DNA from 2 places in the Arthrobacter flavus genome. Region 1 is predicted to be linked to the other one. Evidence: riboswitches for the same ligand, from Rfam matches in the RefSeq annotation. Region 1 holds a riboswitch; the other holds the start of a gene.

What was found. Region 1 has a riboswitch for cyclic di-AMP ahead of ABD059_RS11820 (M23 family metallopeptidase). Riboswitches for the same ligand answer to the same signal wherever they lie in the genome.
Region 2: linked by a shared signal. The riboswitch ahead of ABD059_RS17340 (M23 family metallopeptidase) and the one ahead of ABD059_RS11820 (M23 family metallopeptidase) in region 1 are both predicted to bind cyclic di-AMP.

The regions. Positions count from the first base shown of each region.
Region 1 is NZ_BAAAIJ010000047.1:374,950-379,677, forward strand. Features, by position in the region: gene ABD059_RS11810 (SGNH/GDSL hydrolase family protein) at 1-135, opposite strand, end outside; gene ABD059_RS11815 (diacylglycerol/lipid kinase family protein) at 237-1,199, shown strand; gene ABD059_RS11820 (M23 family metallopeptidase) at 1,348-1,962, opposite strand; cyclic di-AMP (ydaO/yuaA leader) riboswitch at 2,048-2,231, opposite strand; gene ABD059_RS11825 (siderophore-interacting protein) at 2,337-3,473, opposite strand; gene ABD059_RS11830 (ABC transporter ATP-binding protein) at 3,470-4,357, opposite strand; gene ABD059_RS11835 (FecCD family ABC transporter permease) at 4,359-4,728, opposite strand, start outside.
Region 2 is NZ_BAAAIJ010000063.1:62,912-67,639, reverse strand. Features, by position in the region: gene serC (phosphoserine transaminase) at 1-814, opposite strand, end outside; gene ABD059_RS17345 (iron-dependent transcriptional repressor DtxR) at 1,063-1,770, shown strand; cyclic di-AMP (ydaO/yuaA leader) riboswitch at 1,909-2,083, shown strand; gene ABD059_RS17340 (M23 family metallopeptidase) at 2,086-2,883, shown strand; cyclic di-AMP (ydaO/yuaA leader) riboswitch at 3,009-3,172, shown strand; gene ABD059_RS17335 (NlpC/P60 family protein) at 3,178-4,008, shown strand; gene ABD059_RS17330 (NlpC/P60 family protein) at 4,038-4,728, shown strand, end outside.

The DNA of each region.
Region 1 (4,728 bases):
GCTGTCGGCAAGGATCAGTTGCTCGGCCACCCGGTCCGCCCATCCCCGCACACCGTTCGGGCTTTCTTCATGCCAGTCGCCGACGCCTTCGGTGAACGAATCGCCCAGGGCCACATATCGTTGAGAGAATTCCACTAGTAGAGGCTACCTGCTTCAGCCGCGCGATAAGGTGGCATTGCAAGCAGACTGATAGCTTTCGCGCTGCTCCCGCCCTCCCCCGACCTGAGAAGGACATCATGACCCAGCCCTCCGATAATCGGACCAAGCGCGCCGCGTTGATCATCAACCCGGTCAAGAACACCGGGGCTGATATTCGTGCGATCGTTTCGGAGCTCTGCGCTGCCGAGGGGTGGGACGAGGTGCTGTACCTGGAGACGTCGGCTGACGACCCCGGCCGTGGCCAGGCGCAGCAAGCCGTCGACGCTGGCGTGGACGTGGTGATCGCCGCTGGCGGCGATGGAACGGTCCGCTGCGTGGCCGAGGTTGTCAACGGCACCGGTATCGCCCTGGGCCTGATCCCGCTTGGCACCGGCAACCTGCTGGCCCGGAACCTGGACATCGCCGTCGACAATCCGCGCGAGGCCGCCAAGGCTGCCCTGTTCGGCACCGAACGCAATGTCGACGTCGTTCATGTCACGGTTGACCGCGCCCAGGACTCGCACGTGTTCCTGGTGATGGCAGGACTGGGATTTGACGCGTCGATCATGGCCGACACCCGCGATGACCTCAAAGACAAGGTGGGATGGCTGGCCTACGTTGACGCCGGTATCCGGAACCTGAGCGGCAAACCCGCACGCACCCAGATCACGCTGGACGGCGGCGAGGTCATTGAGCGTCGGCTGCGCAGCGTGATGGGCGGCAACTGCGGCAAGATCATGGGCGGGCTGGAGATTTTCCCCGGCGCAAAGATTGACGACGGCCTGCTGGACATTATGACCGTGGCGCCCACCGGTCGACTGGGCTGGCTCGGCGTCGTCGGGAAGCTGTTCGCCCGAGGGAAGGGCAAGGACCCGTCGCTTGAGTACTTCCAGTGCAAGGAAGCCGAAATCCAGCTCGACGAACCGCAGGAGATCCAACTCGACGGCGACCCCCTCGGCAAGGGCACCCACATGGCCCTGCGCGTGGACGCGAATTCGTTGCGGCTGCGGATGCCCTACGGCAGGAAAGATCCAGCGGTCGTCACCCACCCGGAGCCCTAGGACCGGATCCGGGGCTGGGTCCGGTCTAGGACCGGGTCCGGTTCCGGGTCCGGTTCCGGTTGCCCACTGGCCAGCCCCAACCACTGGGAATGTCTAGACAATCCCACCCACCGTGCCCGCCCCGTGGGGAGGATCGCCGGTACCTGACCTAGAGCCGGGTTTGGGGATCTACTTTTTCGCCGTCGACCAGCAGTTCGAAGTGGAGGTGGCATCCGGTCGAGTTGCCGGTGCTCCCGACGGCGCCCAGGCCTTGGGCCTTGTCCACTTTTTCCCCGACGGTCACGCCGATCACACTGAGGTGGTTGTACGAGGTTTCGAGGCCACCGCCGTGGTCCACCACGATCCGCTGGCCACCGCCATAGGCATGCCACCCGGACTCCACTACGGTACCCGCGCGGGATGCCAGGACCGGCGTACCGCAGGCTCCTGCGTAGTCGGTCCCGGTGTGCAGTTCATCGCCGTATCCACCCAGTGGGTTCACCCGGTACCCGAACGATGACGCAATTTCGGCACCCTCGATGGGAGTGATGAACGTCGCCGCGTCGCTGGACAGGACAGTGGTTTTGGCCTCGGCAGTTGCGGCCGTCGCGACCGGGGACTCCCTGCCGAAATCAATGTCGGCTTCAGCGTCAGCAGTAACCGGGGCGGCCACGGCGGCGCCGCTTGCTGCGGTGGGCGCTGCCGAGGGTGAAGACTCCGGGGCGGGGAAGGCTGCGGTGAGGACAAGCCCGGCCGCTGCGGCGAGGACGCCTACGGCCAGCACAGCTGGCCGACGGTTGGATGTCGATGGGGACTTCGGTGGGGCGGACGCGCGGCGGCGCCCGGATGTGACCGGCTGGAGCAAAACAAGAGCCTCTCTGCAACGCCGGTGAAGTTAGCTGTCGGATTCGAGCAAGAGTTGACTCGGCCCACTGCTGCTCTTCCTGTGAGCGGAAGAGCGGTTTGCGAAGGGCTGCACCCCAAGGCAGATAACTGCCGAAGATGGGTCCTCCACCCCTGCCACGGTGAATTGGGGACCGGCTGCTGGCAGGGTTAGGCGTGCAGTCCGGGAGCCACAAAGATGCGGATGGCTCCCTACAAGAATAGAACGCTTTGCCGAGAAGTTATAATTTCGTTACATAGCTCACGGCGCGCCGACTAGCCAAGCTCGGAACGGCCACTCCGCCAATACCCCATAAACGCGACCTGTTTGCGGTCGATCCCGACGTCGCGCACCAGATAGCGCCGCAACCCTCGGACCACCGCTGCCTCGCCCGCGATCCAGGCATAGAAGGGGAGCGCACCGGAGGGCCGGTCCGGGTTCAGCGAGGTATTCAGGGTAGACGCGTTCAGTCGCTGCGGAGTTTCCCACAGGATCGTCTCGTCGATGTTCACTTCTTCCGGCTCAGGGCCCGCTGTGGCGGCGGCAGCGGCGGCAAGGGTCAGCCCGGCGCGGGAGCTGGCATCGACGCCGACGGCGAACGGCGTGGCCAGTGACACCCAGCCGGGTACCCGAACGGCGTCTCGGACCGCCGCGTCCAGCAGTTCACCGTGAGGGCGTTCGCCGCGGGCCAACCAGATGATCTTCACTGCCGAGGTGGTGGAGACGGCCTGGAAATCTGCGGGGTCCGGCACTTCGAGGAAGGCGTGCCCGCCGACGTCGGCGGGGAGTGATTCCAGGATGGCGCTGATAGCAGGGACAGCTGTCTCGTCGCCGGCGAGGAGAACATGCTGGGCGAGCCCCGGACGCCACTCGATCCCGCCGTAGGAGCCAGCGGTGGTGCAGGTCGCGGCGTGGACGTTCGGCCCGATCAGCCACATCCGGTCACCGGGGGTGGCAGCGGCGGCCCAGAGCGACGCCGGTCCCCCGTTCCCCTCAGCGTCGAAGTGCATCACAAAGTCGACGTCGATCTCTGGCTCGTCGCCATCGCACCGGGCTGCCCTGACGGTATAGGTGCGCATGGCGCCGCGTTCGGCGGGGTCCATCGCAAGCCACTGCTGATACCAGCCTGATCCCTCGGGTGGCGACTCGAGTAGCTCCCGCATGTTCACGCGGGGGGCATCGTCCCCGCGGGTGGCGGGGATCAAGACCTTGATCCGCAGGTCCAGCGTTGGTCCCTGCACACCGAAATTCCTGAGGCAGGACCCGCCGAAAGTGATGCGTTGGAAGTTGGCGCTGAGGCGCTGCACCCGAGTGACGACGACGTCGAAGGCTGATACCGCCGAGACGGCCCCCTCGGTGCGCTGTGGTCCGCGCTCGCGCCGCTGGGCCGTGCGGTTGCTGACTTCGGTCATGTTGCTGCCTCCAGGTGATGCGCGGACAGCGTGTCCTGCGGATTTGGCAGGAACCCCTGCCCAGTGGACGTTTCGGATGACGACTGAGTAGCTCCGTCGCCTGAGTGGTGTCGGCCGACCGGAACCACCATGGGGGTGCCGGACACGGGGTCCGGAATGACGCGGCATTGCAGACCGAAAACTGAGGTGACTGTCTCCTCGGTGACCACCTCCGCGGGGCTGCCCTGCGCGGCGATCCGGCCGTCGGTCATGGCGATGAGGTGATCGGCATAGCGTGCGGCGAGGTTAAGGTCGTGGAGCACGATAGCCACCGTGGTGCCGTCGCGCCGGTTCAGATCAGTGATCAGATCCAGCACTTCCACCTGGTGGGTGACGTCGAGGAAGGTGGTGGGTTCATCCAGCAGCAGGATGTCAGTCTGCTGGGCGAGGGCCATCGCAATCCAGACCCGCTGCCGCTGCCCACCGGAGAGTTCATCGACAAAACGGTCAGCGAGCTCAAGGGTGTCGGTGACTTCGAGGGCGGCGGCGACGGCGACGTCGTCGTCGTTGGTCCACTGCCGGAACCAGCCCTGGTGTGGGTAGCGGCCACGACCCACCAGGTCGGCGACGGTGATCCCGTCCGGCGCTACGGGCGTCTGCGGCAGCAAGCCAAGGGTGCGTGCGACGGCGCGGGTGGAAAGCGAGTGGATGTCCTTGCCGTCGAGACTGACGACGCCGGCCGATGGCTTGAGCAGACGGGCCAGTCCACGCAGCAGGGTGGATTTGCCGCAGGCGTTGGCGCCGACAATCACGGTCACTTTGCCGGCGAGCAGCTCAAGGGTGAGGTCCTGGACCACTTTGCGGTCGTCGTACGCGAGTGTCAGCTCGCTGGCTTTCAGCGCCATCTCAGCCTCCCTGTCCTGTCCGGTTAGCGGTCACAAGCAGCCACAGCAGGAACGGCGCGCCCAGGACGCCAGTTACTACGCCGACCGGAAGTGACACGCCGGGAATCATGGTGGCTGCCACGTAGTCTGCGGCGAGAACTATCACCGCGCCCACCAGTCCGGCCGCGGTGAGAGAGACAGCCCCCTTCACGAGGCGGCGGGAGATTGGGCCGGCGAGGAAGGCGACGAACGCCACCGGCCCGGCGGCCGCAGTGGCAACGGCCGCGAGAGCCACCCCGACGGCGATCAGGGCCAGCCGCGATGGTTCGACCCGGATACCGAGGCTGGCAGCGGTGTCGTCGCCCAGTTCCAGTCCGCGCAGACCCCGGGAT
Region 2 (4,728 bases), on a different contig from region 1:
CGCCGCTCTGGTTCAGCCATTCGACCTGGGCATTGAGAGTCACCAGGGTGGCCAGGGACGGGGTGTTGTAGGTCTGGTTGAGGAGAGAATTGTCGATGGCTGTCTGAAGGCTCAGGAAATCCGGGATCCAGCGGTCGGTCGCCGCGATCCGGGCTGCCCGCTCCAGTGCGGCCGGCGAGAACAGGCCAAGCCACAGGCCGCCGTCGGACGCGAAATTCTTCTGCGGAGCGAAGTAGTAGACATCGGATGCACTGACATCCACGTCAAGACCGCCGGCGGCCGACGTCGCATCGATGAGGACCAACGCATCCGGTGCGGCGCCGTCGATCCGGTGCACCGGCGCTGCGACACCGGTGGAGGTCTCGTTCTGCGGCCAGGCGTAGACATCCACGCCTGCTTCCGCTGCAGGGCTGGGGCGCGTCCCCGGGGCCGAGGTGATTACCGAGGATGCCTGGAGGAAGGGCGCCTTGTTGGTGGCGGAAGCGAACTTCGCCCCGAATTCCCCGAAAGACAAGTGTTGGGCCTTGTCCTGCACCAGGCCGAAGGATGCAACATCCCAAAATGCTGTCGAGCCACCCACGCCCAGTACCACCTCGTAGCCTGCCGGCGCGTTGAACAGCCGGGTCAGGCCCTCCCGGACCGAGCCAACAAGGTTGCGCACCGGAGGTTGGCGGTGGGAGGTGCCAAGTAGGGTCCGTCCGGCCTGCGCGAGGGCCTCCATCTGCTCGTCGCGCACCTTCGACGGGCCCGCTCCGAAACGCCCGTCGGCGGGAAGGAGGCCAGCGGGGATCAGTTGGTCCGGGGAAATGCTCATGGTCTCTCCAAGGGGGTAAGCGTGCGACACAAGACGGGATACATTCTGCCGCACTACCCGGCCCTGGCGGCATTTGTGAACACGTCACGACTGGGTGGGCGGTGGCCGCTGATTGCCGCGGTAACTGGGAAATGGGTTAACCTTGGTGAGCGTAGAACTTGTGTTCGGCGCTGGCGATCCGTGCCGCGTTCCCACCGCGAAAGCTGCCCGCTGTTCCATCCCGCACCAGTGCCTAGGAGCTGAACCGCATGACGGACCTCATCGATACCACTGAGATGTATCTGCGGACCATCCTGGAACTGGAGGAAGAGAATATTGTTGCCCTCCGCGCCCGGATTGCTGAACGGCTCCGCCATTCCGGTCCCACCGTCTCCCAAACCATCGGCCGGATGGAGCGCGACGGACTGGTGGTCGTCTCAGGCGATCGCCACCTCGAATTCACTGACCTAGGTCGCCGTCGCGCCATCGGGGTGATGCGCAAGCACCGGCTCGCCGAACGTCTCCTCTCCGACGTGATTGGACTGGATTGGGCCTATGTCCACGAAGAAGCCTGCCGGTGGGAGCACGTGATGAGCGAGCGGGTTGAACAGCGACTGTACGAGCTGCTGGGGAAGCCCACCGAGTCCCCCTACGGCAACCCTATTCCGGGGCTTGAGGCTTTGGGGGGCCCGCCAACCCAAGACTTCACCGACGGTGTCCGCAGCCTCCTGTCGGTCAGCGGCACCAATCCCCAGGGGTCAGTGATTACCCTCATCCGGTTGGCCGAGCCCATTCAGGTGGACCCGGAATTGCTCTCCCAACTCGATGAGGGCGGACTGCGGCCCGGGACCGTCATCACCGTGCAGGCGGTCGGCGACTACGTATCGGTCAGGGTCGAGGGCATCGACGGTGCCCTGGAGCTCCCGCCAGAGGTCGCTGCACACGTGTTCGTGTCGGTTTCCGGTCCAGGCGTCTAGCTCGCCAAGGCTCAATGTTGCCGCAAGTTATCCACAGGAAAAGATAACGAATGTATCTCTTTTGCTTATGGTCGTGGATGATGGAAAACTGGCGTTGATACATCAGCGTTATCTAAACCGCACGCCTAACCCTGTCAGCGGATTTGGATGCTGAGACCCGTGACAGGGGCGGAGGACCCATCAGACGGCGGCCGACCGGTCGCCTTGGGGTGAAGCCCAGACCCGGATCTGCTTCGGCGGAACCGGTCAGGGCCGAGTTTTTTCCCGAACTCGAATCCGACAGCTAACTTCGCAGGCATATACGAAAGGGACCCATTGCCGAAGCACCATGCTTCGGGGCGTCGCCGTGCCGGCGCCCCGGTGTCTGCCGCGCGTCCTCGGGACGCGCACCGACTCGAACGACGACGCACTACCCGAGTCAGGGGCGACTTTTCGCTCACCGGGCTGAGCCAAAAATTCGCCATCGCCGCCGCCGCCTCCGGGCTGGTGCTGACTGTCACGCTACCCACCACGGCAGCGACGGTCCCGCAGGACGACAGCGCGGTTGCCGCAGCAGCAGCACCCACCGCGCAGGCGACTGCCGCGCCCCGGGAAATCAGTGTCCCCGACGCGGCGCTGGTCGATTTCAGCCGCACCGCGCTGCAGAGCACCTTCGACGCAGACGCCAAACTCAGCGAGATCATGACCGCTGCAGGCTCAGCGGCTGTGCCTGCCGCGGCGCGCGGCTCCCTGTCCGCCCCCATGGACAAGCTGGTCATCACGTCTCCTTTCGGCTACCGGGTAAGCCCGATCACCGGCATGGGCGGGGAACTCCACTCGGGCCAGGACTTCAGTAGCTCGTGCGGCAGTGAAGTGTTCGCCGCCGCGTCAGGTACCGTCACCTTTACCGGCTGGCACCCCTACGGGGGCGGGAACCGCGTGGTCATCGATCACGGCAACGGCCTTGAGTCCACGTACAACCACCTTTCATCCAGCAGCGTCCAGGAAGGGCAGTCGGTGGACCGCGGCGACGTCGTCGCTCAGAGCGGTAGTACCGGCGCATCCACTGGTTGCCACCTGCATTTTGAAGTAATGGTTGACGGTCAGGCCGTGGACCCCATGGGCTGGCTGTAACCAAGGACACACCGTTCCGTGACCGGAATGTGACATTGTGGTCGATCTGCTGTACCGTCGATCTCGTGCCAAATTCTAATAGGTTTGGCACCCTCGAGCAGATCGCCTAGCTCTGCCACTGCCTGAGGTTCCGTTCGCACAATTCGCATGGCAGAGGCGGGGGAACCAATTAGTGGATTTCGCAAGAAATCCTTGGGGTTAAGTCGTGTGATTCCACTGGGAATCAGATGACCGGGTGACTCCCATCCGAATCCGACAGCTCACCTCGCAGGCAATTGGGAGAGGCAATCAAACGTGTCAACTAGCTCTTCTCTGGGCCGCCACAAGGCCGCCCGTACGCACACCAGCCCGCTGACGGCCATCTCAAGCGCCGTCTCCTCGAACGCTGGTTCCGTAGGCCGCCAGGCAGCAGTAATCGTCGCAGCGTCAGGGCTGGTCCTGACCGCCGGGCTGCCAGCCCACGGGTTCGGTGAGTCCGAGCGGGTCGTCCAGCTCTCCACCCCCTTGAACTCGATCGCAGTGACCGCCGACGCCGTCAGCGCTCCCGCCACCGCCGACATCACCTTCGAGCGGGCAGCCGTATCGGCGACGCCCGCCGCAGAAGAGGTTGTCCCGGCTGTCGAGGTGCAGGCCGACGTCGTCGAGCCAGTAGCGCCGGTCGCTGAGCCAGTAGCCGACGTGGTGGCAGAGCCCGCGGTGCAGGACGCAGCCCCAGTCGAGGCAGCCCCAGCCGAGGCGCCCGCCGCAGAGGTCGCTCCAGCTGCTGCAGTCCAGGCGCCCGCCGCCGAAAAGCCAGCACCCGAGGCGGCACCGTCCGGTAACATCGCCGCTGGCCTGGTCGGATCCGCGTACTCCCAGATTGGTGTGGGACAAGATTGCACCGCCATGGTTGAAAAGGCGCTCCGCTCAGTCGGCAAGTCCGTGGGCGACATTGCGCCGGGCGACTTCTTCGCCTTTGGATCAGTTGTTGGTTCCCCAGCGGCAGGCGACCTCGTCATCACCGGCGGCCACGTGGCCATCTACGTCGGCAACGGCCAAGTCATCAGCGGTGGCCTCAACGGCATGAACACCGGCCTGCATTCCCTTTCCGACCTCCCCGGCGCTAGCTTCGTCCGCGTTAGCTAAGACCACACCGAATCCTGGAGAACGCACACATGACCACTAGCACAGCCATTGCACGCCACCGTGCCGATAAACGCCAGGCCACCAACTTCTCGGCCCTGGCCAAAGCCGTTACCGAGAACGCTGGCGGCATGGGCCGCCAGGCCGCCGTAATTGCGGCAGCTTCAGGCCTCGTCCTGACCGGCGGGGTATCGGCGAACGCTGCTGAGCTCTCCCTCGAATCAGCAGAGCGGACCATCCTGACCTCCGCGCTGGAGATTCAGGCCGCACCGGCAGTTGTCGAAGCGCCTGCAGACGCCGATGTTGCGTTCAACCGCACCCCGGTCAAAGCCATAGCAGCCCCAGCAGTTGCCGAAGCCCCAGTGGTCACGGCTCAGGCCGAGACTGTCGTTGAGGTCGAGGAAGTCCCGGCCGCTGAGCCCGAAACAATTGAGCCCGCGACCGCAACTCCCGCAGTGAACGTCCAGCAGGAGGCGCCCGCCCAGGTCGCTCCAGCAGAGGCCACTCCTGCAGCCGAGGCGCCTGCCGCGCCGGAGGCCCCCGCGGCCTCCTCCGGGACGGCAGCAACAATCGCGGCCGCAGCACAGGGTCAGCTGGGCGTTATCCAGGACTGCACCCGTCTTGCAAGCAACGCACTGGCAGCAGCAGGGATCAACTTCCACGGCTGGCCAGCCGGGTACCTTTCGCTGGGACGCACGGTCAGCGCCGGCGAAGCCATCCCAG